One region of the Pseudotabrizicola sp. 4114 genome, then DNA from elsewhere that is predicted to be linked to it. Evidence: riboswitches for the same ligand, from Rfam matches in the RefSeq annotation. Region 1 holds a riboswitch; each other region holds the start of a gene.
The links. A riboswitch is a leader RNA that binds a small molecule or an ion and turns the genes downstream of it on or off. The one in region 1 is predicted to bind cobalamin.
Positions count from the first base shown of each region.

Region 2: it holds a riboswitch for cobalamin, as region 1 does, so the genes downstream of both, J2X53_RS07865 (aromatic ring-hydroxylating dioxygenase subunit alpha) here and bluB (5,6-dimethylbenzimidazole synthase) in region 1, are expected to answer to the same signal.
Region 3: it holds a riboswitch for cobalamin, as region 1 does, so the genes downstream of both, J2X53_RS07500 (DUF1636 domain-containing protein) here and bluB (5,6-dimethylbenzimidazole synthase) in region 1, are expected to answer to the same signal.

Region 1 is NZ_JAVDWP010000006.1:30,001-40,246, reverse strand. It holds gene J2X53_RS14670 (glutamine synthetase family protein) at 90-1,457, opposite strand; gene J2X53_RS14665 (TRAP transporter substrate-binding protein) at 1,548-2,600, opposite strand; gene J2X53_RS14660 (TRAP transporter large permease subunit) at 2,661-4,004, opposite strand; gene J2X53_RS14655 (TRAP transporter small permease subunit) at 4,004-4,510, opposite strand; gene J2X53_RS14650 (N-formylglutamate amidohydrolase) at 4,514-5,281, opposite strand; gene J2X53_RS14645 (MurR/RpiR family transcriptional regulator) at 5,456-6,325, shown strand; gene J2X53_RS14640 (copper chaperone PCu(A)C) at 6,369-6,866, opposite strand; gene J2X53_RS14635 (hypothetical protein) at 6,939-7,304, opposite strand; cobalamin riboswitch at 7,480-7,667, shown strand; gene bluB (5,6-dimethylbenzimidazole synthase) at 7,727-8,416, shown strand; gene J2X53_RS14625 (propanediol utilization protein) at 8,413-9,279, shown strand; gene cobD (threonine-phosphate decarboxylase CobD) at 9,272-10,237, shown strand; gene J2X53_RS14615 (cobyric acid synthase) at 10,240-10,246, opposite strand, start outside.
Region 2 is NZ_JAVDWP010000003.1:89,817-100,062, reverse strand. It holds gene J2X53_RS07910 (TRAP transporter permease) at 1-276, shown strand, start outside; gene J2X53_RS07905 (SH3 domain-containing protein) at 406-729, opposite strand; gene J2X53_RS07900 (HWE histidine kinase domain-containing protein) at 839-1,900, opposite strand; gene J2X53_RS07895 (hypothetical protein) at 1,992-2,243, shown strand; gene J2X53_RS07890 (CopG family transcriptional regulator) at 2,245-2,667, shown strand; gene J2X53_RS07885 (PHB depolymerase family esterase) at 2,690-3,901, shown strand; gene J2X53_RS07880 (ATP-binding protein) at 4,023-5,909, opposite strand; gene J2X53_RS07875 (Hpt domain-containing protein) at 6,261-6,587, shown strand; gene J2X53_RS07870 (hypothetical protein) at 6,825-7,352, opposite strand; cobalamin riboswitch at 7,604-7,801, shown strand; gene J2X53_RS07865 (aromatic ring-hydroxylating dioxygenase subunit alpha) at 7,916-9,154, shown strand; gene J2X53_RS07860 (hybrid-cluster NAD(P)-dependent oxidoreductase) at 9,151-10,227, shown strand.
Region 3 is NZ_JAVDWP010000003.1:10,806-21,051, reverse strand. It holds gene secD (protein translocase subunit SecD) at 1-1,092, opposite strand, end outside; gene J2X53_RS07520 (hypothetical protein) at 1,269-1,574, opposite strand; gene J2X53_RS07515 (iron ABC transporter permease) at 1,721-2,770, opposite strand; gene J2X53_RS07510 (ABC transporter substrate-binding protein) at 2,774-3,706, opposite strand; gene J2X53_RS07505 (ABC transporter ATP-binding protein) at 3,722-4,495, opposite strand; gene J2X53_RS07500 (DUF1636 domain-containing protein) at 4,492-4,944, opposite strand; cobalamin riboswitch at 4,974-5,185, opposite strand; gene J2X53_RS07495 (beta-galactosidase) at 5,245-7,344, opposite strand; gene J2X53_RS07490 (ABC transporter ATP-binding protein) at 7,434-9,161, opposite strand; gene J2X53_RS07485 (ABC transporter permease) at 9,170-10,246, opposite strand, start outside.

The sequences.
Region 1 (10,246 bases):
CCGTAGGGCGGGGGTCTCCCCGCCAATCCGTTGCATCAGAGGCGGGGAGACCCCCGCCCTACCTCATTATGCGGGGCGTGCCCCTGCTTTCAGGCCCGCTCCAGCAGGCGCTGCAATTCGAAATCGGTCACCACCCGGTCCGTTTCGGCGATTTCCCACCGGGCCGCGTGGGTGTAGTGGTCCACCACATCATCGCCAAGGGCCGCGCGCAGCATGGCCGATCCCTCCAGCAGATCCGCCGCCTCGCGCAGGTTGTGCGGGATTTCGCGGATGCCTTTGGCGGCGTACATGTCGCCCTTCATCTCCGCCTCCAGCTCCAGCTTGCCCTCGATCCCGGCCAGACCGGCGGCCAGCAGGGCGGCGCAGGCGAGGTAAGGGTTCACGTCGCTGCCGGGAATACGGCATTCGACCCGCACCGCTTTTGTATGTCCGCCACAGACGCGGAAGCCTGCGGTGCGGTTGTCGGCGCTCCACACCGCTTTGGTGGGCGCGAACATGCCGATGGTAAAGCGTTTGTAGCTGTTGACGTAGGGCGCGAGGAATGCGGTGATTTCCTGCGCATGGGCCAGTTGCCCGGCGAGGAAATGCTTCATCGTTTCCGACATGCCATGCGTGTCATCATGATCATAGAACACCGGCTTGCCGTCTTTGGTCCACAGGCTTTGGTGAACATGGCTGGAAGACCCGGCCTTGCGGTGATCGTATTTGGCCATGAAAGTCACCGACTTGCCCTTGGCATGGGCAATATCCTTGACCGCCTGTTTGACGATGATGTGGTTGTCCGCCGTGTCGAGCGCGTCGGAGTAGCGATAGTTCACCTCGTGCTGGCCGGCATCGGCCTCGCCCTTGGTGTTCTCTACCGGAATACCGGCGGCATAGAGGCCATTGCGCACATCGCGCATCACCGACTCTTCCTTGGTGGTCTGGAAGATGTGGTAATCCTCATTATAGCCCGAGATCGGTTTCAGCCGCGCCAGCCCGCCATCGCGCAGATCGTCATAGGCGTTCTCGAAAATGTAGAACTCCAGCTCGGTCGCCATCATCGGCTCAAAGCCCATGTCGCGGGCGCGGGCGACCTGACGTTTCAGAATGGCGCGCGGGCTGACGGTAATGTCTTCCTTGCCCGCATGATCCATCAGATCGGCCAGCACCAGCGCCGTGCCGGGCAGCCACGGCAGCAGACGCATCGTGTCCAGATCGGGCTTCATCATGTAATCGCCGTAGCCCTGCTCCCACCCGGCGGATTTGTAGCCGGGCACGGTGGTCATCTCCATATCGACGGCCAGCAGGTAGTTGCAGCAATGGGTCTCTTTATACCCGCCGTTCAGGAAAAACGCCGCGTGAAAGCGTTTGCCCATCAGACGCCCCTGCATGTCGACGGCGGCCACCAGAACCGTGTCAACAGTGCCCGCGTCCACCATTTCGCGCAAAGCGTTCAGCGTCAGATTGCCCGGCATTTTCCATCCCCGTCGGTCAGTTTTTTTGATCATATTCTTTGAAAGAAAGGGGCGCAACGAATGCGCCCCCGATGTTCCGAGGCAAAATAATCAGCCGTAGCGATACGGACGCCCGGCTTTTTTCTGCACTTCGTTATATTCCTTGAAGATCGCCACAACCTTGGCTTTCACCTCGGATTCTGCCGCGATTTCATCCCAGAACGTCACCGCAGCCGCCTCGACCGTTGCCCATTCCTCATCGGGAATCGTGGTCAGTTGCAGCTTGCCGCCATTCAGGCGCAGGTCAGCCTCACCGGCCCAGTACCAGTGCTGGCGGTAGTAATGCGACTGCTCGAAACAGGTGGCGAGCATTTCCTGCAGATGCGGCGGCAGGGCGTCCCATTTCTCCATGTTGGCGAAGAAGTGGCCGATCCAGGCGCCCGAGATGTTGTTGGTCAGGAAGTAGTTGGTCACGTTCGACCAGCCCACGGTATAGACCTCGGTGATGCCCGACCATGCGATGCCATCCAGCTCACCGGTCTGAACCGCGACTTCGATGTCTTCCCATGGCAGCGTGACCGGCACCACGCCGAACTGGGTCAGGAAGCGGCCGGCGGTCGGGAAGGTAAAGATGCGCTTGCCTTGCAGGTCGGCCAGAGAGTTGATCGGATCTTTGGTGGCAAAGTGACACGGATCCCAGGCCCCGGCCGAGATGTGCTTGACCCCGACCTTGGCGTATTCCTCTTCCCAGATCGCCTTGAGCCCGTATTTGTTGAACAGCGCGGGCACGTCGAGGCTGTAGCGCAGCGCCATCGGGAAGTAGCCGCCGAACACGGTGACTTCGGTAGGTGAGGCCATCGAGTCGTCATCGGATTGCACGCAGTCAATCGTGCCGCGCTGCATCGCCTGAAACAGCTCGCCCGTTGGCACCAGCTGATCGGCGTAAAACAGTTCAATCTCCATCTGACCCGCCGCCATCCGGTTAAAGGCGTCGATGGCGGGTTTCACCACCTCTTCGCCCAGAGCGGCCCCGGCATAGGTCTGCATGCGCCATTTGATCACCTCTTGCGCGCGGGTCACGGCAGGCGTGGCAAGCGTGGCGGCCCCGGCCCCGACGGCGAGGGTCGCGGTTTTGGTCAGAAAGGAACGTCTGGATGTTGTCATCAGGGATACCTCTTGTTGGTGAATGGGCGGGCGCGGTGTGGCCGCGCCTCAATTCAGGTCTCAGTTTCGGTAGATCAGGTGCGGCAGCCAAAGCGCGATCTGCGGAAAGGCCATGATCAGGCCGAGCGTCACGATCATCACCCCGACAAAAGGCGTCACCGAGCGATAAATATCGCCCATCGTGATCTCTTTCGGCGCAAAGGCCCGCATCAGGAACAGGTTGTAGCCAAAAGGCGGCGTCAGATAGGCGATCTGACAGGTGATGGTATAAAGCACCCCATACCAGATCAGCACGTCTTCGCGCGGCAGGCCAAGGTCCAGCGTGGCCACCAGCGGCACGTACAAGGGCGCCACGATGACCAGCATGGCGGTGTCATCCAGAAACATCCCCATCAGCAGGAACGACAGCTGCATCAGGATCAGGATGGTCCACGGCCCCATGTGCAGCCGGTCGACGAACAGCGCCTCGACCGCCTTGACCGCACCAAGCCCGTCAAACACCGCGCCAAACGACAGCGCAGCCAGGATCACCCACATGAACATGCAGGTGATGCCAAGCGTGCTGCGGGTCGCCACTTCGAACACCTTGCGGGTAAAGGTGCCCTTGATCACCGCGCCGAAGACCGTGGCCGCCACCCCGATCACGCTGCTTTCCACCAGGCTGGTCCAGCCATAAATGAACGGCAGCATCATCGCGCCGAAGATGATGAAGGGCAACAACCCGGCCCGCAGGCTGTGCAGCTTGTCAGCCAGGGTGATCTGCGCCCGCTCCTCGACGCTCAGCTCCGGCCCCAGATGCGGCTGAAACCGGCAACGCAGGGTGATATACAGAATGAACATCGACGCCATCAGCAGCCCCGGCATCAGCCCCGCCAGCCACAGCTCTGACACCGGCGCGCGGGCGATCATGGCGTAGAGCACCAGCACGACCGAGGGCGGGATCAGGATGCCAAGGCTCGACCCGGCCTGAATGACGCCCGTCACCATGCGCTTGTCATAGCCGCGCTTGAGCAGTTCCGGCAAAGCGATGGTCGATCCGATCGCCATGCCCGCCACCGACAGCCCGTTCATCGCCGAAATCAAAACCATCAGCAGGATGGTGCCCACCGCCAACCCGCCCCGCACCCGCCCGAACCACATGTGGAACATGCGGTACAGATCATCGGCCAGCCGTGTTTCCGACATCACATAGCCCATGAACACGAACATCGGCAGCGACAGCAGCGGATACCATTTCATCAGCTTCATGGTGGCGGAAAAGCCCATCTGCTCGCCGCCTTGCCCCCACAGCGCCATCGCCGACACCACGGCGACAAAGCCGATGATGCCGAACACCCGTTGCCCGCTCATCATCATCAACAGCATGGTCGAAAACATCAGGGCCGCGATCATCTCATAGGGCATCAGATGGTTTCCCCACGGATGGTGGCCACGTCACGGATCAATGCGGCAAGCGCTTGCAGCAGCATCAGAAAAAAGCCAGTGCACAGGATGACCTTGATCGGCCACAGATAGGGCCGCCAGGCGGTCGGGCTGCGTTCGTTGTATTGTAGCGAATACAGCGTGGAATCGACCGCACCCCACAGCATGACGCCAAGATAGAAGATCAGCGCCAACACAGTGATGGCATCCCACCACGCCTGCCGCACCGGGCTTTGCTGGGCATAGAACAGATCCATCCGCACATGGCTGCCCATCTGCATGGCATAGGGTCCGCCCAGCACGAAATACGCCACCATTATAAACTGCGCCATTTCCAGCGTCCACAGTGACGGCGCACCGGACGCTTTGCTGATGGTCGACCACATCAGGATGCCCATCAGCACGAACAGCAGATACATCGCCATCCGTCCCACGCCGTAATTCAGCCGGTCGACCAGACGCACAAAACCTGTGGCAACGCGCGGCATCGCCTAACCCTCCGCCAGTGTGGCAAGTGCCTGCTGCAGCACCGGGGCCAGACGGTCGGCCATCGCCGCAGCCTGTTCGGGCGTAGCAATCAGGTCATTGCGGATTTCCAGCATCGCATTGGCCAACCCGTAAGGCGTGGCCTGCAAGCGCAGGGTGTGGGTAACGCCATCGGCGGCGGAATAGGGTTCGTTCAGCGCGCAGGCCAGATCGGTTCCGGCCTGTGCTGCCGCCAGAATGGCCCGCGCCAGCCGGTCATCGGCATCGTGGATCACGCCAAACTCCACCGCGCGGGGCTGGCCATGATAAACGGGTGTAAAGGAATGGATGGTGATCACCACCGTCGCCCGCCCCAAGGCCAGACGGCGCACAATCTCGGCATGCAGCGCAGTGTGAAACGGCAGATACAGCGATTCTGCCCGGTGCAGACGGTCCTGCGGCGTCAGGTCCAGATTGCCGGGAATATCATGCAGCTCGGACCGCGCCGCCATGGCGTCGGGGCGGTCGGGGCCACGGTTCAGATCATAGATCAACCGGCTGGCGGGGGCGTGCACCAAGGCGGCATCCAGCCGCTGCGCCAGCGCGCGCGACAGCGCCAGCGCGCCCGGGTCCCACGCGACATGGGCGCATTGCTGCGCCTCTGTCAGCCCCAGATTGCCCCAAGGGTCGGGAAAAGCATTGCTCGCATGTTCGCAGACCAGCAGAATGGCACCAGCGGCGTCGCGGTTTTCGACGGTGGCGGCAAAATCTGTCTGGGTGGAATGCAGGCTCATCGGTGACTCGGCCCCCTCGCAATGGCGCTAGGGTTCCTGATCCGACACGGTTCTGTCAAGATTTTTTCTTCTGCACAATTTCTGTTACAATAGTTTCGGAAACTTGGCAGAGTGGTTTGCAATCAGCCCTTTGCCCCGCGAAATCAGGGCACCACCGGCAGGAAAGGCGTGGATATGGATCTTCCCCCCGGCGTCGAAGACAGGATGCGCGCCGCGCTGCCCGACCTGACCCGGGCCGAGCGGCAGGTGGCAACCCATATCCTGCGGCATTATCCGGTCGCGGCACTTGGCTCGATCACCGCTCTGGCACGGGCGGCAGAGGTCTCGACCCCGACGGTGGTGCGCCTGTGCCAGAAACTGGGCTATCGCGGCTACCCCGATTACCAGTCCGCCCTGCGCGGCGAGGTGGGGGCGATGCTGGAATCGCCCTTGGTCAAGCATGACCGCTGGGCAGGTGGCGTGCCTGACACCCATATCCTCAACCGCTTTGCCGATGCGGTGGTGGCCAATCTGCAGGCCACGCTCAGCCAGATCGACCATGCGGTGTTTGATGAGGTGGTGGCGCTGCTGGCCGATCCGTCGCGGCGGATCTTTGCGATGGGCGGCCGCATCACCCATGCCCATGCCGATTATCTGGTCTCGCTGATGAAGGTGGTCCGGCCCGAGGTGACGCTGCTGTCGGACATGTCGAACACCTGGCCCCCGGCTCTGCTGGATATGAAGGCAGGCGATGTGCTGGTGGCGTTTGATATCAGGCGCTATGAAAACTCGGTGCTGCAACTGGTAGAGCTGGCGGTGGAACAGGGGGCCGAGGTGGTGGTGATCACCGACCGCTGGGTCAGCCCCGCCGCCGCCCACGCCCGCCACACGCTGACCTGCCATATCGAAGCACCTTCGGCCTGGGACTCGACCGTGTCGATCCTCGTGCTGGTCGAAACGCTGCTGGCAAGTGTGCAAAGCCGGACCTGGGGAGAGACCGAAGGCCGGATGAAACGGCTGGAAACGCTGTACGACCGCTCGCGGTTTTTCCGGCGCTATCGCTAGGAAACCCGTGGCGCGCGAACGCCACGGGCCTTTGTTTCAGGCCTCAGTGCCCCATGGCGGAATGGTCAGCACCATCCGACGGATCGACGCTGAACTCCACCTCGACGCGGCCAGCCTGTTCAAAGATCAGGGTGGCGGGCACCATCTGCCCCTCAGTCATCGGCTCGGTCAGGCCCATCAGCATGATGTGCATGCCGCCGCGTTCCAAGAGCACCGTCTCGCCCGCCGGAATGTCGATGGCATCCACATGCATCATGCGCGCAACGCCATCGGCGCTGTGTTCGGTGGTGTGCAGTTCGGAATGCTGGACCGAAGGCATCTCGATGCCGATCAGCCGGTCAGCGGTTGTGCCCTCATTGGCGATGCCCATATAGCCCGCAGCCGATTTTGCCGAAGCGGCAGGTGCCAGGATATTGGGGTGAATGATCTCAAGATCACCCACGGTCACGCCATGGGCCTGTGCGCTGGTTGCCAGCGCAAGTGCGGCACAAAAGGCCAGAAGCGGGGTTTTGACGCGGTTCAGAGAAGACGAAAGATACATTACGATTGCCTTTTGGCTTGAGCACGGCGCGCGGCCGGCTGTCAGGACTGGATGGATTTCAGACAGACAGGTTCAGGCCAGCGGCGGGGCACGCGGCGCGCGGGCGGGGTCGTGAACGGCAGGCACAGTCTGGCGCGCACGCGGGGCAAAAACGGCGGCAATGATCTGCATATCCGCATCGCGGATCACGCAAGGGCTGGCCGGGATCAGCGCCGGGCCGGTGACTGTGCAGGCGAGGCAGGACAGCGGCGCCGCTGCATCGCCGGACCCCGATGATCCGCACAGATCGGCCATTGCAAAACCGGACAGCAAGAATGCCTCGATCGTCGCATCCTGCTGCATCGGCGCACGATGGCCAAAGCCAGCGACGCCAAGGGCAGTCGCCAGAAGCGCAACCAAAGCCACGCCACGCAGCCATATGATCAGAGACAGGACCATAAGGCGCGGAATGCCGCAAATCGCGCGGCAAAGCAACGGGTCACTCTGTCACTCCGGCTTGATCCAAGGGTTCCCAACGCACCAGCCCGCAGGCTGCTGAGGCCGCGCAGTGGCTCAGGCAAGCCTGTCCCGGTCATACGCACAACCAACCCCATTGTGAACCAGCGGCTGAGCCGCTAGGCATCAGGTGTCTGGTGCTCGATGCGATTGCCGTCGGGATAATCGGGAACGCGGTGAGACTCCGCGACGTGCCCAACGCTGTAAGGTGGACGGGGCCGCAACAGCCACTGGTCCGACTGACCGGGAAGGCGCGGCACCGGGTGAAACCAAGTCAGAAGACCGGCCAGACGAAACCGGGGTGCCCGATGGTCAGCGGGGGCCTTGTTTCTGATGACAGGGGTTTTGTCGTGACGAAAGACCAGATGCAGCCGCAACCCGTTCAGGCATTTTCACCCACCGAGCGTGATGCCGTCTACCGCGCCATCTTTACCCGCCGCGATGTCCGCAGCCAGTTTACGCCGCGCGCCGTTGATGAGGATGTCCTGCTCCGCCTGCTGACCGCAGCGCATCATGCGCCTTCGGTCGGGTTCATGCAGCCGTGGAATTTCATCGTGATCCGCAGCGCAGAGGTGAAAGCCGAAATCCATGATGCGTTTGAGCGGGCCAATGCCGAAGCGGCCGGAATGTTCAGTGCAGACCGTCAACCTCTGTATTCCACGCTGAAATTGCAGGGCATCCGTGAGGCCCCGGTGAACATCTGCATCACCTGTGACCGCACCCGCGGCGGGCAGGTGGTGCTGGGGCGGACCCATAACCGCGATATGGATCTGTACTCGACCGTCTGTGCCGCGCAGAATCTGTGGCTTGCGGCCCGTGCCGAAGGCATTGGCGTCGGCTGGGTCAGCATTTTTCATGACAGTGATCTGCGCCGGATTCTGAACCTGCCCGATCCGGTCGTGCCGGTGGCGTACCTTTGCCTCGGCCATGTTGATGCGCTGTATTCCGAACCCGAATTGCAGGTCAAAGGCTGGCAAAACCGGTTGGATCTGGCCGATCTGGTGTTTCAGGACCGCTGGCCGGAGGCTTTGGCACAGGATGATCACCGGCCATGAACTCTGCCTTTGCCGACCGCCGTTCTGGGGGCATCCTGCGACAAGCCTGCCACTTCGGCGAATGGCTCCAAGGCCGGATGGGCGCGCAGGGGCCCGTTGTTCTGGTCACCTTGCGCCCTGATGGCATGTTTTTGCGGGCCGGGCGCCGGGCCTGTTCTGGCCTGACTGTCAAAACGCCCCATGCGCCCGCAGGCTTTCCCGTGCCACCTCCGGTGCTGCGCCGGTTTTTGTCAGCGCTGGGCCTGCCCCTGACCGGCGCCTATCACCTGCATCCGGCCTTTCCGCCGGGGCTTGGCACCGGGGCCAGCACGGCGGCGCTGGTCGCCATCGCCCGGCTGGCCGGGTTTTGCGGACCGCCCGCCCTGCTGGCACGCGCCTGTGTTGCTGCCGAAGGGGCCAGCGACCCCCTGATGTTCGGCCACCCCGACCGGCTGATCTGGTCCTCCCGCGAGGGCAGAGTGCTGGCGCAAGGGCCAGCCCTGCCCCGCGCGCATCTTCTGGGCGGCTTCTTTGGCCCGCCGCTGCCGACCCGCGCCACGGACAGCGCATATGACGATGTCAGCGATCTGGTGACAGCATGGCAGCGCGGCGCGGCGCTTGCCGGTTTCGCCGCCATTGCCACGGAAAGTGCCGCCCGTTGCCTGACCCGTCGCGGCCCGCCCGATGACCCGACCGCACAACTTGCCAAAGACCTTGGCGCTCTGGGCTGGTCGGCGTCGCATTCCGGTGCCGCCCGCGCGCTGATTTTTGCGCCGGGTCAGGTTCCCAGCCATGCTGTCGCCCAGATGCGCGAGGCGGGATTGCGCAACGTGCAGCCGCTGTTTACCGGGGATGTGCAGCAAGGGGTGGGCAAGCATGCGTGATCACGGCGGAAACCTCGACGCGGCCATGGCGCGGTATGGCGGGCAGGACTGGATTGATCTGTCGACCGGCATCAACCGCCGCCCCTATCCGCTGCCCGCCATTCCCGACATCGCGTGGACAGCGCTGCCGACGCAGACCGCCAAGGCCCGGCTGATCGAAGCGGCGCGGTTGGCATGGCATGTCGCCGCGCCGACCAAAGCCCTGTCGCTGGCCGGGGCGCAAGCCGCGATCCAGCTGGTGCCGCTGTTGCGCCCGACCGGGCGGGCTGTGGTTCTGACGCCGACCTATAATGAACATGCCGCCTGCCTGTCCGCCCACGGCTGGCACCTGACCGAAGCAGCAGGGCTGGATGCGCTTCACGGGGCCGATCTGGCGGTCGTGGTCAACCCCAACAACCCGGACGGGCGAAGATGGCTGCCGGAACGCCTGCTGGCCCTTGCCGAAGCCGTTGGCTTTCTGGTGGTTGATGAAAGCTTTGCCGATGCCACGCCAGAGCTGTCCCTGCTGTCCCGCGCGCTGCCCCCGAATGTGCTGGTGCTGCGGTCCTTTGGCAAGTTCTACGGCCTTGCCGGGGTGCGCCTTGGCTTTGCCTTTGGCGCCGCAGCGGTCATCGACCGGCTGGAGGCGATGGCCGGCCCATGGCCCGTGCCCGGTCCGGCCCTGCACATCGGCGCGCTGGCCCTCGCGGATACCGCATGGGCCGAGGCAATGCGCCATCAGCTCGCCGCCGATGCCGCGCGCGCCGACAGGCTGGCCACCGCCGCAGGCTGGCCGCTGACCGGCGGCACCCCTCTGTTCCGCACCTATCACACCCCCGACGCTGCCGCCGCGCAGCACCATCTGGCCCGTCACCGGATCTGGAGCCGGATTTTTCCCTATTCCCGCCACTGGCTGCGCCTTGGCCTGCCGGGACCAGAGGCCGAATGGGATAGGCTGGCCGCCGCCTTGCGCGCCTGACGCTACCGC
Region 2 (10,246 bases), on a different contig from region 1:
CCCTCGCTACTGCTGGTGACATCCGGTTTCACATGGGAGGCGTTTGCACTGGCCTTTACCGGGGCGGTGCTGGGCATCATCGCGCTGTCGGCGGCAATCACCAACTGGCTGATGGCGCCCTTGTGGAAGATTGAGCGGGTGCTGCTGCCGATCGCCGCGCTGATGATGATCGCGCCGGAGTTTGTCTCGACCGCCATTGGTGCGGCCATTCTGGGCGCAGTCGCGCTGCGCCAGTGGATGGCTGGACCGGCAGAGCCGGTGCGGCAGGCCTCGTAAGGGGCTGCCGCTCCTCTGCCGGTCGTGCAGCGGCGGGGATGTCCCCGCCGCTGTTGGCGCAGGCCAGTGCGGCGTTTGTCCGTGATGTGACGGCTTGCGGCCCGGTCAGCGGGTGGACCGCGACAGGGGTCAGGACCCGGACTTATGCTCTTTCAGATAGGCCCAGGACACAAACCCCTTGAACGCCCGCGCCTGTTTCAGCGACACGCGGCACCAGCGGGTGCTGCCGGTCTGTTCGCAACTGTGGACCCGAAACACGGTGCCGTTGGGAAAGCCTGCGATGACCCGGTAGCCGGTTCCGGCCCCGGCGCGCATTTTCAGCATGTCATCGTCTGAAACACCCGTCACCTCGTAATACATCGCCATTTCGGCATGGGCCGGGTTTACCACGGGGCTGCCGGGGGCATTGCCCAGCATGATTGCGGCAAGTGCGGCAAAGATGGCTCTGCGCATTGGTCTCTCCTGTTTTCTGCCTCCGGGCCATTGTAAGTGGCCAGACCGGTCGCCCGCAAGTTGCCCGACGGGAAAAGCCAGCCGGTTGCGGCTATTCAGAGACGCAGTGCTATTGTGACAGGCGGCTGACCGCGAACACCAGACTAACCACCACCCCGGCGTCGTTCCAGTCGTATGAAATCGTGCCGCCAAGCTGCGATTTCACCGTCTGGCGGATCAGCGAGCTGCCATAGCCGTCGCTGGTGCGGTTTGGGTTCGCACCGGGCCCCGTCTGACCTTCGCGGGTCTGGCCTTCGCCGGTCTGGCCATCGCCGGTCTGGCCACTCCCGTCATGCTCTTTCCAGTCGATCCTTACATCCTCGCCTGCCAACGCCCCTGTAATGTCGAGCGTGCCGGATTCAGCAGACAGCGCGCCATACTTCAACGAATTGGTCGCCAGTTCGTGCACCACCAGCGCCAGACTGGTCGCGGCGGCTTCGCCGATGCCCATCCGTGGCACCGCCACCCTGATCCGCCCGGCAAAGGCGCCATCGTCGTCATAGGGGGCAAGCAGGACAGTCATCAGATCCCCCAGCAAGGCGGCCTTGCCTTGCCCGCCCGGCAGCGGGCGCACCAGATCATGCGCGCGGCCAAGCGCCATCAGGCGATGGGTCAGCTGCCGCGACATGTCATTCACATCGGTCGAGGACCGCCCGGTGATCTTGGTCAACCCGGCAGCAATCGCCAGAAGATTCCTGACACGGTGGCTCATTTCGCCCGCCAACAGCTCATTGCCCTCTTCGGCCTGTTTGCGCCCGGTGATATCCATGAAAACGCCGGTCATGGCACGGTCCTTGATGCCGACATCGCCGCCCTGCCCGCGCGCAGAGATCCAGCGCACATCGTCACCGACCAGCGTGCGGAAGTCGATCTCGTAGCGGCCTGCCACGGAACGGGTGGCGGCAAACGCTTCCCGCACACGGTCGCGGTCGGCGGGGTGAATCTTCTCGGACAACTTTTCAAACGACAGCGGCTGATGCGGCGACACGTCCCACAGGGCATAGCCGCGCGGGTCCATCGCCAGACTGTCGGTATCGACATTCCACGACCACATCGCCACCCCCGCCGCATCGACGGCACGGCGCAGATCTTCATGTCCCCATTCGTGACCTGTGACTGTAGTGGGTGACATGATGGCTCCTTGTGCGGCAATTCCCCTTTTGTATCGGTGCATCACCCGGAAGGAAAGCCGGACCACCCTCCCGCACTGCCGGGGATGCCGGATGTTTCTGTACCGGTTTCACGAATATCCGGAACGATCCGGCGTGGCGGATGTTGTCATGGCAGCCTCCCTGTCCGCTGGCCCGGCCGACGACGCGCCCGCCCGCCGCCTGAAAGGCCTTTCCGATCATGATCGTTGCTGCCATCGCGATGCTGTCCTGTCCGCCATCTGGCGCGCCAAATTCTTTGCAGGGGTTGCCGGAACGCATAAGGGCATCCATATACCATCCACACAGATGGTTGACGGAGGATAAATTGCCACGGAGCGCAGATCGCCCGACCCCTGCCAAAACGCCGGAGTCCGAAAAGCTGACCATAAATCTTGGGTTTGTGGATCTGGGGCAGATCGAACTTCTGGTGCAGGAAGGGTTCTATTCCAACCGCAGCGACTTTATCCGCACCGCGATCCGCAACCAGATCGAACGTCACGCCGATACCCTGCGCCAGATCGTCATTCGCAAAAGCGTTGATCTGGGGTTGCGGCACATCACACGCGACGAGCTGACAACGGCACAGGCGGAGAGTCAGATGCTGGATATCCGGGTTCTGGGTCTGGTTGTCATCGCCCCCGATGTCACCCCCGACCTTGCCCGCGCCACCATTTCCGCCCTCTCCGTTCTGGGCACACTGCACGCACCAACGGCGGTCAAGGCAGCTCTTGCCGACCGCATCACCTGAGATCCAACGCCAAAGGCACAGCATGACCAGATTTTTCGCACGCGACATGGCCCAAGCCAGCAGCCTGACACGCGCTGGTAAACTGACCGAGGCAACAGCGCTGATCCAGTCGCTGTTGCGCCCCAAGGCCGGCACCGACGCACCACCACAAGAGGGGGCTTTGGTCCCGGGCCTTGCCGACAAGGACGTGATTGAGGGCACCTGCACCCCGGTCGGCGACACGCCGTCCGAGCCGGCTCCTCCGAAGGCACCAAAAGCCAAAGCCAGGAAAACTGCAGCAAAACCTGTGCCGCGCGCCCGGCGCAAAAGCCTGGGTGAAACGCTGCGCAGCCTTGCGACAGCCGGAATGCCGGGTATGGGACAGGTTGCCGCTGCGCCGCCGGAGCTGCCCACAGGCGCGCAATTCCTGACGCTGAGCCACGCCGGCCCGCAAGGCAGCCGCGACTACCGGCTCTATGTTCCCGCGCGCAAGGTCAAAGGGCCGATGCCGCTGATCGTCATGCTGCACGGCTGCACCCAGTCGCCCGAAGATTTTGCCGCCGGAACCGGCATGAATGCTCTGGCCGAAGAGACTGGCTGTCTGGTGGCCTGGCCCGCGCAGCCGCAGGGTGCGAACATGCAGAAATGCTGGAATTGGTTCCGCCCCGAAGATCAGGCCCGCGATAGCGGAGAGCCTGCGGTGATTGCCGGGATCATCCGCGACATTCTGCGCGATCACCCGGCAGATGCCAGCCGGGTCTATGTTGCCGGTCTGTCGGCTGGGGGCGCGGCAGCGGCGATCATGGGGGCGGCCTATCCTGACCTGATCGCAGCGGCCGGTGTGCATTCGGGCCTGCCGGTCGGCGGCGCGCAGGATGTGATGTCAGCGCTGTCGGCGATGCGCAACGGCGCGGCGGGCAAGGCGCAGACCGGATCGGTGCCGGTGATCGTGTTTCACGGGCTGGCCGACAGCACCGTGCATCCTGACAACGGGGCCGCAGTGATTGCGCAGACGGTGCAGGCCCGGCCCGGATTGAAGCAGGTTCGGAACTCCGGCACGTCAGGGCGGGGCCGCAGCTATCGCCACATCCGCCACGACGACAAACAGGGGCGCAGCATCGCCGAGCATTGGCAGATCGAAGGGGCGGGCCATGCCTGGTCCGGCGGGCAACCGGATGGCAGCTATACCGACCCCGAAGGCCCCGATGCGTCGCGCGAAATGCTGCGGTTCTTTGCCCAGCACCGGCTGTCTTGAGACGGGCTGTCTTGACCCGGGCGGGCCTGACATGGGCAGACGTTGCACGGGCGGACCAGTCAGGGGCAGGGTCTGGCATGGGCAAGGTTCTGGCGACAGCAGGTCGCCAGAACAAAAGCCGTCAGCTTCCGGAAGCCGCAGCAAGGGTCACTGCACTCTGGTCCCCGCCTGCAGCAAGAGCACCGGGCGGGACCGCGCGCATGCACTGCGCGGCAAGGCTGGCCTCCAGCACAGCGCGCAGGGCCTCCAAGCGGATGGGCTTGGGCAAATGCGCGTCAAACCCGGCGCTCAGATACTGGGCCAGATCCAGGGCAAGCGCATTCGCCGTGGCCGCAGCCGCATAGGCAGGCGGGCGCAGCTGATCATTTTCGATCAGGCGCAGACGGTGCAGGGTTTCGATGCCGGAAAAACCCGGCATCGAAATGTCCAGCAGATAGACATCAAACGGCTGATGTTCGGCAATGGCGATGGCCGTGTGGCCGTCTTCTGCAACATGCGGCTCGATCCCCAGCTGTTGCAGCATCGCGCGCAGCACCATCAGATTGCCCTTGCTGTCATCGGCGCACAGCACGGTCAATGTCGAGACATCCACCGTCGGCAGCGGCTGCACCTCAACCAGCGCAGGCCGAGCCGGTTCAGAGCGCGACAGTGGCAGCACGATGGTAAACCGCGTCCCCTTTCCGAACTGGCTTTGCACCTGAATGGTGCCGCCCATCGCTGTCACCAGCCGGTGCACAATCGCCATTCCCAGCCCGGTGCCGCCAAAACGGCGGGTAATGCCTTCGTCTGCCTGACTGAATTCCTTGAACATCAGGGCGATCTGCGCCTCTGTCATGCCGATGCCGGTGTCCACGACCAACAGCTGCAACTGATCCGTGCCACTGGCAGACACCCGGACACTGCCGGCTTCAGTGAATTTGACCGCGTTTCCGACCACATTTTGCAGGATCTGGTCAATCCGGTGCGCATCGCCCAGCCAGAAGGCCCCGGCCTCGGGGTGCATATCCACCTCCAGCGCCAGCCTGCGGTCCTGACATTTTGCGCCGTGCGTGGCGATGATCCGGTGCAACAAGGCGTTGATGTCAAAGGGACGCTGTTCCAGCGTGACGGCATTTGCCTCCAGCTTCGAGACATCCAGAATATCGTTGAGAATGCGGATCAGCAGATCGCCGGACTGCTGGATATGACCGATCAACTCGCGCGCCTCGGGTTGCCGGACCATGCCGTGCAACACATCGGCCAGACCAAGAACGGAATTCAGCGGTGTGCGGATTTCATGGCTCATATGCGCCAGAAACCGCGCCCGCGATTCCGCCAGATCCTGTGCCCGCTGGCGTTCCAGTGTCAGTGACCTGTTCAGCCGGGCGGCGCGCAGGGCGATCAGGCCAAAACACCATTGCAAGGCGGAATAAGCCAGAACAAAGGCGATCAGCGCTGTCGCCGTGACCAGAACCGAGGTCGGTACGCCCGATGCGGCCAGCACAAGCCGCAGCGCATAGCCAACGGCGATCACAAAAAACGGAAAGCAGACCAGCAGCCGCAGCTCCCGCTCATAGGGGCGTGACAAACGCAGGATGATCACCCCCATCGTCGCAGTCACCAGCCCGTTGATGACCGACGTGCTGACAAAGAGCAGCGGCAGGCGGGTTCCGCTCAGGACAAAGGCCCATTGCAGCCCAATGATCGCCGAGCAGATCACAGCAAAGACGCCGTAGGGCGGTCGCGCCTTCAATCCCTGATGCATGGCAAAAAAGCCGAACAGGATGCCCAGATGCGCCCCTGCGATGATAATGCAGACGCTGAGCCAGAACGGCAGATCATGATGGAACAGCAGCGTGATCGACGCCACCAGAAACCCGACATTTGAGCCGCAAAGCCAGGTGTTGGCGCGTTTCAGATCAACATCCAGAGTGCGGTTGCGGCGCTCGATCAAGCCGATCAACAGCGAGAACAGCGCCATTGTCGCGGCAATCAGGACAACGACGCTGATTTCAATGGTGACGGTCAATCTGGTTCCCTTGTGGTAAATAAAGGCGCGGTCCGGCGGACCTGACGTAGCGGTAGCGGCATTCAGAAGGCGCTGTCAAACCCCCTGCACACACACCACAACCAGTATATTCACAAGATATGATATGAACACAGGATCAGACAGGAGCGCAACACAAGAAATGAGCGGAGTCGCACTCACCTGCAGCACGCGGCCTGTGACGGGTCAGGCCCGGTTCAAAAGATCGGCCTGACCCGCACGACAGCGGGTTGTTGTCCTCTGGACTGCATGTCAGAACGTACTAGCTCAGGTCTGAAAGACTGGGATGGCATCGACCCATAAGGTGGGAAAAGCCAGAGGAATGATGGTAAGATGATTGACTGGGACCGCGTGGCCGAACTGAAGCAGACCATCGGCGCCACCGCCTTCGGCCAAGTCGTGATCCTGTTTCTGGACGAGGCAGATCAGTCCGTCGCGGGGCTTGGCGCTGCGTCAACAGCCCAAGAGATGCAGTCAGCCTTTCATGCCCTCAAGGGCACCGCCCTGACATTGGGGTTTACCGAGCTGTCAGAGATTGCCCGGCTTTGTGAAAGCCGAGCCGAAGCGGGCGAAAGTGATCTGCCGCTGGCCGAGGTTCAGGCCATCTACACCCGGTCGCGCGCAGCCTTTGTGCAGCACCTGCCAACTTTGACGACTTAGGCGATTGCAAGACCCGGCCGCGCGCCTCCGCCACTTGTCCGAAGCGCCCCCGCAAGCACCACCCGCAACGTGCCTCCGGCGGGAGTATTTAACAAGCAGCAATGGGCAGGGGTCGTCCTTTGATTTGCTGCTTGCCAAATACTCCCGCCGGAGGCGCAGGTTTCCGCGCACGATCCGGTATCATCACAAGATCAGACCGGGCAAAAGCACCCTGACATCCCCTGACATTTCCGGGTCTTATCGCCCCCCTGCCCCACGCTCAGCGGCTGGCGGCAAGGTGGCATCGGCCGTCAACGGGGCAAGACTTGCCAGATCGGCGGCGGCGTCCAGCAGGGCGGCAACCGGGCGGGCATCGCACAGGAATAGCGCATAGGTCATTGCACGGCCCGTGGCTCCCCGGCGGCTGTGATGCAGAATGCTGAGCAGATGCAGCTCGTTCTCGGTCACCACTGCGGCACAGCCAGCGCAGAACGGGTTGGCATAGCGGAAATTTTCGCTGCGCGACATCGCCATGGTCTGCACGAAAGCCGTCAACCCCGCCAATAGAATGCCGCCCCGGTGGCAGCCGAACAGGGTGTGGGCCACCATCACAGTGTCTGGCGCATAGCGGGGCCGGGTTTTGCTCATACCGGCGAAAATCAACCGCATCACCTCCAGCGCGCGGATCTCGAAATTGTCAAAGCCGGAACCTGCAAGCAGCCGCTCACGCGGGCCGGGCTGGCCGCAGGGTCTGACATGGTTCGTTGCACCCCGGAACGCGGACATGGGATCACCTTTTGGCTGGACCGCGCGGCGTGAGGGAAAGAGGAAAGGCACCACGCGGTCCGGTTTGAAACGCTGCCTGTCCGTGCCCGGGTCTGTGCCCGGATCTTCCGGTGGGTGATAATTACTTACTAAATCTATCAGGATAGTCAAGCACCTTCCTGAATGCACCAGGAGCCGGGCGCAACCTGCAGCTGCGCGTCGGAAATTGATGATGCAAAGTCGCCGCTGCTATGCGGCATTTCCGGCCCTGTTGTATGGTGGTTGAGCAAGGTGCCGCTGGCGACAGCGGAGAATTGGGAAGCCGGTGCAATTCCGGCGCTGCCCCCGCAACGGTAAAGGGAGTGTGGCGTGACATAGACCACTGGGGGCCCGCCCTTGGGAAGGTGTCGCGTCCGGGCTGCAAGGCCTGCTCTTCAGCCCGGAAACCAGCCCTGCACCGAAGACGCACACCGCGGCAGGCGGTGGGCATCAGGGCCGGCCTTGCGCCACCCTGCCGCCCGTCCCTGCCGCATATCACTATCCACCGTTCTCATGCGGGGAGGCATGGGGCAAGCGAGGTCAAGATGCTCAGCCAAGGCGACACATACGCGCAGATCCGGTCGCGGAAACCGGATTTCTCTTTGTCGCGGGAGCTTTATGCCGATCCGGGCGTCTATCAGACCGATCTGGAGGCGATCTGGTACAAGGAATGGATCTTTGCCGTTCCGGCCTGCGAACTGGCCAAGCCCGGAGCCTATGCGACGATGCAGATCGGGGCCTATCCGGTGGTGGTGATCCGGGGCAAGGACATGCGCATCCGCGCCTTTCACAACGTCTGCCGCCATCGCGGGCAGCGGCTGTGCGCCAAGGTGTCGGGCTCGACCACCAATCTGGTCTGCCCCTATCACCAATGGACCTATGATCTGGAGGGCAAGCTGATCTTTGCCCGCGACATGGGCGCGGATTTCAACCCGCAGGCCTTTGGCCTGAAAAAGGTGCATTGCGTCGATCTGGGTGGGGTCATCTATATCTGTCTGGCCGATGTGCCGCCGCCGATCGCCGATCTGGCCAGGACCGCGATGACCTATCTGGCGCCGTCGGGCCTTGGCGACGCCAAGGTGGCCTTCACGTCGAGCATCATCGAAAACGGCAACTGGAAGCTGGTGATCGAGAACAACCGCGAATGCTATCACTGTGGCGGCTCGCACCCGTCGTTGTGCCGCACCTTTTCGGACAATCCCAAGATCGGCGCGATGGACGGGCCGCATTCGGCCAGCCCGGAGATTCTGGAGCATTGGGATCGCTGCGAAGCGGCAGGCCTGCCATCGCGCTTTGTTCACCATCCGGCGTTCCAATGGCGGCTGGCGCGGATTCCGCTGCTGAACCATGCCGAAAGCTATACGATGAGCACAAAGGCGGCGGTGGCCCGGCGCATGGGGACGATGCCGTTCAACGATGCGGGCAGCCTGCTGATGTATCACTACCCCAACACCTGGAACCACTTCCTCGGCGATCACGCCATCACCTTCTGCGTGCTGCCGGTGAGTGCGACGCAAACCGAGGTGACGACGACCTGGCTGGTCCACAAGGACGCGGTTGAGGGCGTTGATTACGATCTGAAGACACTGACCGAAGTCTGGCTCGCCACCAATGACGAGGATCGTCAGGTGGTCGAGGAAAACCAGAAGGGTATTCTGTCCCCGGCCTATGAACCCGGCCCCTATTCGCCGATTCAGGAAGAAGGCGTGATCCAGTTCACCGACTGGTATTGCACCGTGATGGCTGACCGGTTGGCACCACAACCGGCGCAGGCGGCGGAATGATGGAAACCAAGATCAACTGGTCGGGCAAGCCCTGGCGCGATTCCGAGCCGCTGGAATGCGCGATGGTGGTGCCCGATGTGGCCGACACCGCCAGCTTTACCTTTCGCGCGCCGTCGGGCGCGTGGTTCGATTATCAGCCCGGTCAGTTCATCACGCTGGATCTGCCGGTGCCGGGCGGGAATGTGCAGCGCACCTATACCATTTCGTCCTCGCCCTCGCGGCCGCTGTCGATTTCGGTCACCGTCAAGGCGCAGCCCGACAGCATCGGCACGCGATGGATGCTGGAAAATCTGAAACCCGGGGTGCGGATCAAGGCCTTCGGGCCCAGCGGGATTTTCAGCTTTCACCGGCATCCGGCACAGAAGTACCTGTTCATCTCGGCGGGGTCGGGCATAACCCCGATGATGTCGATGACGACCTGGGCCTGGGATTCGGGCGCGATGCCGGACATCACCTTTGTCCATGCGGCGCGGCGTCCGTCCGAGATCATCTTTCGCGAACGGCTGGAGCAGTTTGCCAACCGGGTGCCGGGGCTGAAGCTGCGGTTCACGGTTGACGAGCCGGATCCGTTCCGCGCCTGGTCGGGCTATCAGGGGCGACTGAGCCAGATCATGCTGGGGCTGATGGCCCCGGATTATCTGGAGCGCGAGGTGTTCTGCTGCGGGCCGGAGCCGTTCATGCAGGGCGTGCGCGAGATGCTGGTCTCGCTTGGCTACAACATGGACCAGTACCATCAGGAAAGCTTTGGCGCGCCGGCGCGGACGCTGGCCGAAGTGCCGGTGCATGACGATGTGGTGCCCGATGCGGGCACCAGCGCCTCGATCCGGTTTGCGGCCTCGGGCGTCACAGCAGCCTGTTCGGAAACCGATACCGTGCTGTCGGTGGCCAAGCAGTCGGGGCTGAACATCCCGTCGGGCTGCACCTTTGGCCTGTGTGGCACCTGCAAGATCCGCAAGCTCTCGGGCGATGTGCATATGGTGCATAACGGCGGCATTTCGGAAGACGAGGTTGCCGAAGGATATATTCTCGCCTGCTGCTCGGTTCCGATTGGCGATGTGAGTGTGGATGTCTGAGAAAGGGGCCTGATTCTAG
Region 3 (10,246 bases), on a different contig from region 1:
CCGCAACAGAATGGCAAGCTCGGTTGACCCTTCTACCGTGAACTGCCCGGTGATGATGCCGGAACCGCCCGGAATATGGCTCTGGATCACCGGGGCCGAAATCACCTCGCCATCCAGCACGATGGCAAAGGGCTGGCCGATATTGGCGGCAGTGTAATCGCCAAAAACACGCGCCCCTGCAGGATCAAAGCGGAAACTCACCGCCGGGCGGTTGTTCTGGTCAAAGGCGGGCTGGGCATCGACCAGATTTTCGCCGCTGACCACCGGGCTGCGGTCCAGCACGTAAAACACCCCCGGCTCATCCGCCGCAGGCAGCACCAGATCACCGGGCCTGCCGCCTTGCGCCGTGCCCGCCCGGCCCAGAACCGGATGAAAGGTCAGCTGGGCCGTGGTTCCGATCAGCGATTTCAGCTCGGCAGCAGACCCGATGCCCGGCACCTGAATCAGAATGCGATCGTCGCCCTGACGCATGATCGTGGGTTCACGGGTGCCAACCTCATCCACCCGCCGGCGGATGATTTCCAGCGATTGCTGCAGCGTGCGTGCGTCTGACGCCTTTTGCTCGGCGGCGGAAAGGGTAACGACAAGCGTATCCCCCTCGGCCCGCACCTCGATGTCGTTCTGACCGATCCCGGTCATTGACACGACCGGCGTGGCAAGCGCGCGCACCGCCTCCAGCGCGGCGGGCATGCCCGCCGGATTGCCAAGCGTCACATGCAACTCGCCTGGTGCAGTTTCGTTGCGCCGGATGCTGCCAACCTGATCACGCAGATCGCGCAAGCGGCCGCGCAACTGGGGCCACAGCACCTCCATCCGCGCGGCATGAACGTCCTTTACATGGACCTCGGCCAGAAGATGCGCCCCGCCCCGCAGATCGAGCCCAAGGCTGACAAGGCTGGAGGGCAGCCATGTGGGCCAGCCCGCCAGATCCGCCTCTGTCCCGGCTGGCAAGCTGCCGGTCTGGGCCAGAACGGCGGCGGCATCATTGTGCCGCTCGACCTGCGGGTAAAAGGCATTGGGCAGGGCAAAGACGATGCCCCAGAGACAGACGCCCCAGATAAAGAGGCGTTTCCAGACGTGAGTGTTTGACATGACCTGTCCTTGAACCGGCATCCCCCCGGCCTTTGGCGGGGCGGGAGCCGGAAACGATGTGACCTTGAAATCACCACATGCAGCCTTGCCCGACGCCTGTGGCGTGCGGGCAGCGGGTGTTGTGGGGTGGCTGTGGGTTGGCCTGCGCTTGCAGCACAAACCAACGGTATCAGCGTTCAGATCACAGGCGGCGCACGCGGTTCCGGTCGGGTGTGCAGGCACAGGCCGCGCGGCGCATCAGCCCCACAAGGCGAAACATGGCGATAGAGACCCGACGTACCGGGGTAGGTCTCGGCCAACAGCGCCACAAAGTCAGGGTCGCCGCCATGCCGGAACTCGGGGATCCGCTGGATCTTGCCCGCAGCCGATACTGTGGCGACATGCTCTGCGGCCTGCACCGCAGCCAGACTGGCCGATGCGGACTGCGTCGGGATGTTTGCCTGATGGGGTTGGCCCCCGATCCACACCAGAGTCAGCGCCAAACCCACCATCCAGGCAAAGAATGCCTGGCGAAGCCTTGGGCATGGGAGCGCAAGCCGGTTCATCCGGCCCATGTTGCATTTATCGCCTGCCGGGACAATTGGCCAATTGTCAGGCCCGCGCCAATGCCGTCTGGCAAGACCGCCGCTTATCGGCGGCGTGTCATCATCCAGATAAAGAAAACCCCGCCGATCAGGCCAGTGACGACACCGATGGGCATGTCTTCGGGGGCCATCACCACGCGGGCGGCAGCATCGGCCCAGATCAGGAACACCGCCCCCGCCAGCGCCGATCCGGGCAGCACGCGGGCGTTGTCACCCCCGGCCACCAGCCGCACCAGATGCGGCATCATCAGCCCGACAAAGCCGATCAGCCCGGAAAAGGCCACCATGACCCCGGTGATCAGCGCGGCCACCACAAAGACGGTCAGCCGGAACCGACCAACCTCGATCCCAAGGCTGGCGGCGGTTTCATCGCCAAGGCTCATTGCATTCAGCCGCCCGGCCTGCGCCCAAAGCCACAGGCCACAGGGGATCAGCACGGCCAGCGGCCACAAAAGATGGCTCCACTGCGCAAGGCCCAGCCCGCCCAGCATCCAGAACACCACGGTATGGGTGGCGCGCGGATCGCCCAGAAAGATCAGGATATTTGCACATGCCATGATGACAAAGCTGACGGCCACCCCCGCGAGCACCAGCCGGTCGGCACTGCTGGCGCCCGCCAGTTGCGCAACCCCCAGCACCAGCACCGTGGCCCCCAGCGCCCCGCCAAAGGCCATCAGCGGCACGGTCAAAAGACCAAGGAACAACCCGGTGTGCATCAGTGCCGCAATGGCCCCGAAAGCCCCGCCCGAAGAGATCCCCAGCAGGTGCGGATCGGCCAGCGGGTTGCGCGTGACCGCCTGCAGCGCCGCCCCTACAAGGCCCAGACCAGCCCCCACCAGCCCGGCCAGCACCACACGGGGAAAGCGGATTTCCCAGACGACGTTGGCCCGGCCCACACTCCAGTCCGCGGTCACAACTCCCGGCAGGACACGGTCCAGCGCCACGCCCCAGACCGTGCTCAGCGGGATCGCCACCGCCCCCACCGACACAGCCACGATGATCGAGACCAGCAGCAGCAACGCCGCCAGAACGGCGATGCCGGTGCCGGTCCCGACCCGGCGCGCGACAGAGGGATGGGCGGTGGCGTCAACCATGGCTCAGTTGCTCCAGAAACCGGCGACCAGCTTTTCCACGGCATGAATATTGCGCGGACCGGGCGTTGCCTCGACATATTCCAGCACGACAAAACGGTCGTTCTTTACCGCGTCGATGCTGGCAAAGGCGGCGCTGTCCTTCATAAAGGCAATCTTCTGCTCGGCGGTCACATCGCCGTAGTTGACGATCACCACCACCTCGGGGTTGCGTTCCACCACCGGCTCCCAGCCGATTTCGGCCCAGCTCTTTTCCAGATCATTCATGATGTTGGTGCCCCCCGCCGCCTCGATCAGCGCAGTCGGCATCGCATAAGCCCCGGCGGTAAAGGGTGCCTCTTCACCGCTGTCATAGACGAAAACGCGCAGCGGGGCCGAGCGGTCAACGCCCGCCGTCGCCCCGGCCAGACGGTCCTTCCAGCCCGCTACCAGCTCTGCGGCCCTGGCCTCGACGCCAAAAATCTTTCCAAGGTTCAGGATGTCATTGTACATGTCATCCATGCTGGATTTGGCCTTTGGCCCGATGTGGATGCAGCTTTCGGTCAGCTCATAGGTCTGAATGCCGAAGGGTTCCAGCGTCGCGGGCGTAACCTCGCCGCCGACTTTCATGCCGTAGTTCCAGCCCGCAAAGAAAAAGTCAGCCTCGGCCCCGGCCATCACTTCCTTGGTGGGGTATCTGGCCGCAAGTTCCGGCAGTTCGGCGACACCGGCACGCATCTCAGCATCCAGCGTCTTCCAGCCCGAAATGCCGGTATAGCCGATCATTCTGTCGCGCAGACCCAGAACCAGCATCATCTCGGTCAGGTTGACATCATGCGATATGGCGCGGCTGGGGGCGGCATCAAAGGTCACTTCGCGGTCACAGCTTTTGACCGTGACCGGAAAGGCGGCAGCGGCGGTGGCAGACAACAGCAAGGCCAGAAGGGAAAGACGGATCATGTTTGGTCCAGTTTGTCAGAGATGAAAGGAAAAACGGGGGGTTGGCCCTGTCCGGTCGATGCGCGCGCTGACGTGAAAGGCATCGGCAAGCGTGGCCTCGGTCAGCGCCTCGGCGGGCGTGCCGTCGGCCAGAATTCGTCCCGCACGCAGGATCAGCACACGGGTTGCAAATTCGGCGGCCAGGGTCAGGTCATGCAGCGTGGCAATGACCGTCAGGCCCAGCCCCTTGAGCAGCGCCAGAAGTTCCAGCTGGTGGCGGATGTCGAGGTGGTTGGTGGGTTCATCAAGCACGATCACCCGCGGTTGCTGCGCAAGCGCGCGGGCCACCATCACCCGCTGGCGTTCACCGCCTGACAACGTGCCAAAGGCGCGGTCGGCCATTCCGGTCAGATCCATGCGCTGAATGGCAGCCTCGATGATCGCAGCGTCCTCATCGCCAGAGGCAAACAGGCCCGCGCCCCAGCCTTTGCGATGCGGCAGGCGGCCAAGCGCCACAATCTGCCGGGCGGTCAGCGCAAAATCGGTGGGCTGTTCCTGCAAGACAGCGGCAAGGTGGCGCGCCGTCTTGGGCGCACCCATCAGCCAGATGTCCTTGCCCATCAGCCGCACGGTCCCTTTGCGCGGGGCCTGATGACGATAGATCAGCCGCAACAACGAGGATTTGCCCGCCCCGTTCGCCCCGCAGATCGCCATGATCTGGCCTTGCGGCACGGCAAAGCTGATGTCGGACAGAATGTCGGCCTGCCCCTTTGGCCCCCAGCAAACGCCGCTCAGTTCAACGTCGGTCACTGGATCGCCCCTTTGCAGGTGACGATCATCGCCGCCGGAATCCGGGCCAGAGTGTTGGCGCACAGGCGCGGCGGACAGTCCCGGCCAGCCATCCAGCCGTCATCAAGCGCGGCATAAAGGCGCGCGAATGCGACAAGATCGTCAATCGGCTCTGCCGGGTCAATGTCGCCGAACAGCCAGGTCGCCCTGGCATTTGCCCGCCAGCCCACGACGCAAGGTCCACCGTGATCCGGCACACAGCCCGCCAGACAGGCCGTGCCCGACACGTCGAAATCGCCCGATAACCCCGCCGCTGCAATCGCCGTGCGCAGCTTTTTCAGCAAGGCAAAGCCGGGCTCGCAGCTGCTGCCTGTGTGTTTGCAGGCCTTGCAAACCAATATCTGATGCGGCGCGGATTGCGCCACGGAGTAAGAGGGCGTGGCCACTGGCCGCCGCGGTTTATCGTCCATCGAAGACTCCTTCCGGGGCACCCCGCCCGGTGGTTACTGACTTCGATGGCAGGTCTCCTGACTCGCGGGTCCGGGCTTGCCCCGCCTTCCCAGCCTTTCGGCCAGTGGCACCGGGGGTCGCTCACCGCTTACAGTTGCGGGGGCAGTCACGGAATTGGCGGCTTTTGCCTACACCACACCGTATTCCCTTTTCACCCGGCCGCGCGTGGTTTGGCCGGGAACCATCCCGCACAGGTTTGCCGCCACAAGCCCGCCGGGTCAATCCACATTCTGCTCAATCCGGCAGGCAGGATGCTCCCGTCACAGGTGCAGCGCCATGATCACCGCGTCGCGCGCCGGAATGGCTACCGACAGGTCTTCGCCCCAGTGAACCACTCCCGGCATCAGCGCCCTGCCGTTCACCCGCACATCGACAGGCTGCGGCCCGTCCGTCGGGTTCACCAGCCACAGATAGCGCTGGTCCCCGTCCACATGCAGGCGGCCCTGCACGGCAGGGTTGCCAGTGTCGATCATGGGCACGATCCCGGCCCAGGCCATACAGGCCGCAAACCATGCGGCTGCGCCCTCGCCGCCCGCCTCGATGTCGCGGAAATGGCCTGCCGAAATATGGGTCCCGATCAGCAATGTGCGACCCTCGCCATGGGGAGATGTCGTGACGGCCACCCGACCATCATCGAAGCCGCCTAAGATCGTCGCCCCGGCAGACCGATAAGATTGCAGAAAGCCGCCCCCCCGCAGCGCCACTCCATCAAGCGTCAGAGCGATCCTGTCGGCGATGTCGGGCATGAACTCGACCTCGTGTTCTTCGATCCCGAACATTTCGGCAAGTCCGTTGTGTGGCTGCCTGACACCGACACGGCCCATATCGCCGAAATATCCCGGACAGGCCTCGGAGATCAGCTTGCCCCCCTTGGCCACCCATGCGGCAAGGCGTTTGGCCAGATCAGCCGGGATCAGGATCGGATAAGGCGCATAGAGCACGTCATACTGGTCAATGTCGTCGCAATGCACCCAGTCCGCCTGAACGCCCAAGTCAAAAAAGCCGCGATAGGCCCCCCACATCGAGTCCTGATAGGTGGTGAAACCGCCCTCTGCCGACAACAGCCGGTCAAAGCGCTGCGCCTCGGGGATCAGCAACAGGCCGATTTCCCCCCGCACCGGCTTGGCCGCCATCAGCCCTGCCTGCGCGGGCGCATTCGCCCAGCGCCCGATCTGCGTCTGCATCTCGGATCTGGGGGTGCGCTCGCCATCCATGCCATAAGCGCCGAATGCCCCGAACAGCGGCCCATCCAAAAGTGGGCGGTAACGCAGGTTCATCATCCCCCGCGCCCCGGCAGCAAAGGACGCAAGCGACCACAGCCGAATATCCTCGGGCGTCGCAACCCGCGCATCATTCTTGGCGCGGCCCAGAACCTGTGGCTGCATCCACAGCGGCCCGCCCTGCCGCTCGGCGTGCCAGAACGGTTTGCCACGCGCCGCCCCCCGCACCAGATCGCCAGCATAAAAGTTGCGCCACGGCTGGTTGCCCTTGCGGGCCGCGATCCAGGTATAGCCGTAAATCTCGACCTGTTCCGCCGCCCGCCAGTCGTTGCAGCCATGCCCGGCCAATGCCGTGACCGACCCTGCGATGCCGTGCGAAATGATCTTCGCCTGCGGGTCAGCGGCGCGGATCGTGGCAATCTTGTCGTCGACATGGCCGTAGAAATTGTCTTCGCGAAAGGTCATCCAGTCCAGACATTCTGCATAGGGCTGCACCTGCCGGGGCGGCATGATGTCATCCCAGTCGGCATAGGAATAGCGGTGCCAGACCTCGGCCAGCGCATCAAGGCTGCCGTATTTCTGGCGCAGCCAGACCCGGAACGCCGCCGCCGTCGGATCAGAGTGATCAAACTCCGGCTGATAGTTCATCTCATTGTTCACGTCATAGCCCATCAGGCCGGGGTGGCCGCGATAGCGCTCGGCCAGCCGGGTCAGAAACCCCATCACCGCCTCATGCACCTCGGGCGCGTTGAGGGTCATCGGCCCTGCCCCGCCCAGACCCTCGCCAAAGCCGCCCACGGCGGTTGACGGGCTGAGCTGTGATGCCATGGCCCGCCCGTCTGCCGTCCGCATCCGGGCATGGCCAAGCTTGCGGGTCAGCCAGTCGGGGGCCGCCATGGTGAACTCGGCGATAACGGTCGCCATGCCGTTTTCGGCGGCTAGATCCAGCTGCCGGTCGCAATCATCCCAGTCGAACCGGCCCGGTGCCCGCTCGATCGCCGACCACATGAACCAATGGCGAAAGGTGTTGAGGCCATCGGATGCTGCCACGCCATAATCGCGCGCCCAATCCTCACGCGGCGGGTTTGACTTGCGGAAATAGACCGCGCCATAGGGGATCTGGGGGTGAGGGATTGGCATGGCTAACCTTTCGGCCCTTATATCGGGCACGGTCTGGGTCTTGGGGTGTGGATGGTCGCGGCGGGCATCGCGCATTCATTCCCTATGGGTCACGCACCAAACCGCGTGCGGTGCAGCATCCGGCGGTTGCGCGGATCGGGGTTCGGAACCGCAGAGATCAGACTTTGGGTATAGGGCTCGCTGGGCCGGGTGCAGATCTGTTCGGCAGCGCCGGTTTCAACGATGCGGCCCTTGTGCATCACCGCGACCCGGTCGCAGAAATACCGGACCACCGAAATGTCATGCGCGATGAACACAAAGCTCAGGTCGAGCCGCTTTTGCAGATCGAGCAGCAGATCCAGCACCTGCGCCCGGATCGACACGTCAAGCGCCGAGGTCGCCTCGTCCGCGATGATGACGCGCGGATCCAGCGCCAGTGCGCGCGCAATCCCGATGCGCTGACGCTGGCCACCGGAAAACGCATGCGGATAGCGTTCCATCGCCGAGCGTTCCAGACCGACCAGCTCCAGCAGATCCCCCACCCGCGCCTCCAGCGCCGCCCCCTTCAATTTGCCCGCCACGATCAGCGGGTCGGCAATCACCTGCTTGACCGTCATGCGCGGGTTGAGCGAGGCAAAGGGGTCTTGAAACACCAGCCGCACCGCCGAGCGATAGCGCGCCAGCGCCGGGCGCGGCATCGTCGTCACCTCATCCGGCTGGCCATCGCCCTGCCACAGGATACTGCCACCCGACGGCTCGATGATGCGCAAAAGCATGCGCCCTAGCGTCGTCTTGCCCGAGCCGCTTTCGCCCACGATCCCAAGGTTTTCACCGGGCCACAGGTCAAGGCTGACATCATCGACCGCCTTGATCGCAAAGGTCTGCTGGCCCCGCCAGTTCGTGGCGCCAAACCCCTTGGACAGCCCGCGCACCGACAAGAGCGGCTGCCCGGTGGTTGCGGGGGCTGCGCGCTTGGCGGCGGTATCCAGGCGCTGCGTCGCCGCAAGCAGCTTTTGGGTATAGGGATGCTGCGGCGCGTGGAAAATCGCATCCACCGGCCCTTGCTCGACCACCTTGCCCCAGCGCATCACCGCAACGGAATCGGCCACTTCGGCCACCAGCCCAAGGTCATGGGTGATCATCAGCATGGCCATACCACGCTCGCGCTGCAGCCGGGCGATCAGGTCCATGATCTCGGCCTGCGTCGTGACATCCAGCGCCGTCGTCGGCTCGTCCGCGATCAGGATGTCGGGATTGCAGGCCAGCGCCATGGCAATCATCGCGCGTTGCCGCATGCCGCCCGAAAATTCAAAGGTATAGCGGTCGGCCATCTGTTCGGGATTGGCAATCTCCACCTGCCGCAACAGCTGCACCGTTTCAGCCTTGGCCTCGGCCTTGGTCATCTTGCGGTGCAACAGCAGGGCCTCGACGATCTGCGATCCGATGGTATGCACCGGCGACAGCGACGACATCGGCTCTTGAAAGATCAGGCCGATCCGCCCGCCGCGCACGGCCCGGATCTCGCGCCCGTTGGCGGCCAACGTATCCAGACGCAGCGCGCCCTGTGGCCCGTTCAGCGTGATGGTCCCGCCCGACACCCTGGCCTGCGGGTCGATCAGCCGCAACAAGGCCCGCGCCGTGACCGATTTGCCCGACCCGCTTTCCCCCACCAGACACAGCGTCTGCCCCGGAAACAGATCGAAACTGACATCGCGGACCGCGTGCAACACATGGGTGCGCAGGTGAAAGTCGATGCTCAGCCCCCGCACCGACAGCAGCGGCTCTGCTCCCGCCACGGCGACTGTCCGGGATTTCGGGGGAATGGACTGCGTGTTCATCGGCATGCTCATGTTTCATACGGGTCTGCGGCGTCACGCATCCCATCCCCCAGAAAGTTGAACGCCAGCACGGTGACAACCACCGCTCCGGCAGGCCAGATCAAAAGCCAGGGCGCTGTCGCCACGGTGCGGATGTTCTGCGCGTCCTGCAGCAGCACGCCCCAGCTGACCACCGGCGCCTTGAGCCCGATCCCCAGAAACGACAGCGCGGTTTCGGCCACGATCATCGTCGGAATGGCCAGTGTAACGACCGCAAGGATGTGCGAGGTCAGCAACGGCAGGATGTGGCGAAAGATCACCCGCCCCCGGCCCGATCCGTCCAGAATCGCCGCAGTGACGAAATCCTCGCTGCGCAGGGCCAGAAACCGCCCCCGCACCTCGCGCGCAAGCCCGGTCCAGGCCAGAAGCGAGACGATCAGCGTGACCACGAAATAGACCGTGACCGGCGACCACGCGATGGGCACCGCCGCTGCAAGGCCAAGCCAGAGCGGGATCGTCGGCATCGCGCTGATCACCTCGATGATCCGCTGGATCACCAGATCGGTCCAGCCGCCGAAATACCCGGACAATGCCCCAAGGACGACTCCGATCAACAGGCTGGAAGCAACGCCGATCAGGCCGATCGACATAGAAATCCGGGTGCCGTGGATCAGCCGGCTCAGCAGATCGCGGCCAAGGCTGTCGGTGCCCAGCAGGTTCATCGGCTGCGACGGGTCAAGCGGGCCGACCAGATGCGTGTTCATCGCGAACAGCCCCCAGAGCCGATAGGGTGTGCCTTCGACAAACAGGCCGATGGGAATGACCGACCCCTCGTCGATGGCGAATGACCGCCGCAACGATGCCGGGTCCACCGTCATGGTGTAGCCCTTGACGTGCGGCTGCCACGACCAGCCGCCATCCGCATCGCTGACAAACAGGGAAATGCCCTGCGGCGGCGCATAGGTAAAGCGGGGCTGGGCCAGCGTCGGCGAGGTCGGGGCAAGGAACTCGGCAAAGAGGCCGACAAAGTAGAAAAACAGAACCACAATGCCAGCGGCCACTGCCACCTTATGCGCAAAAAACTTCTGCCGGATCAGCGTCCATTG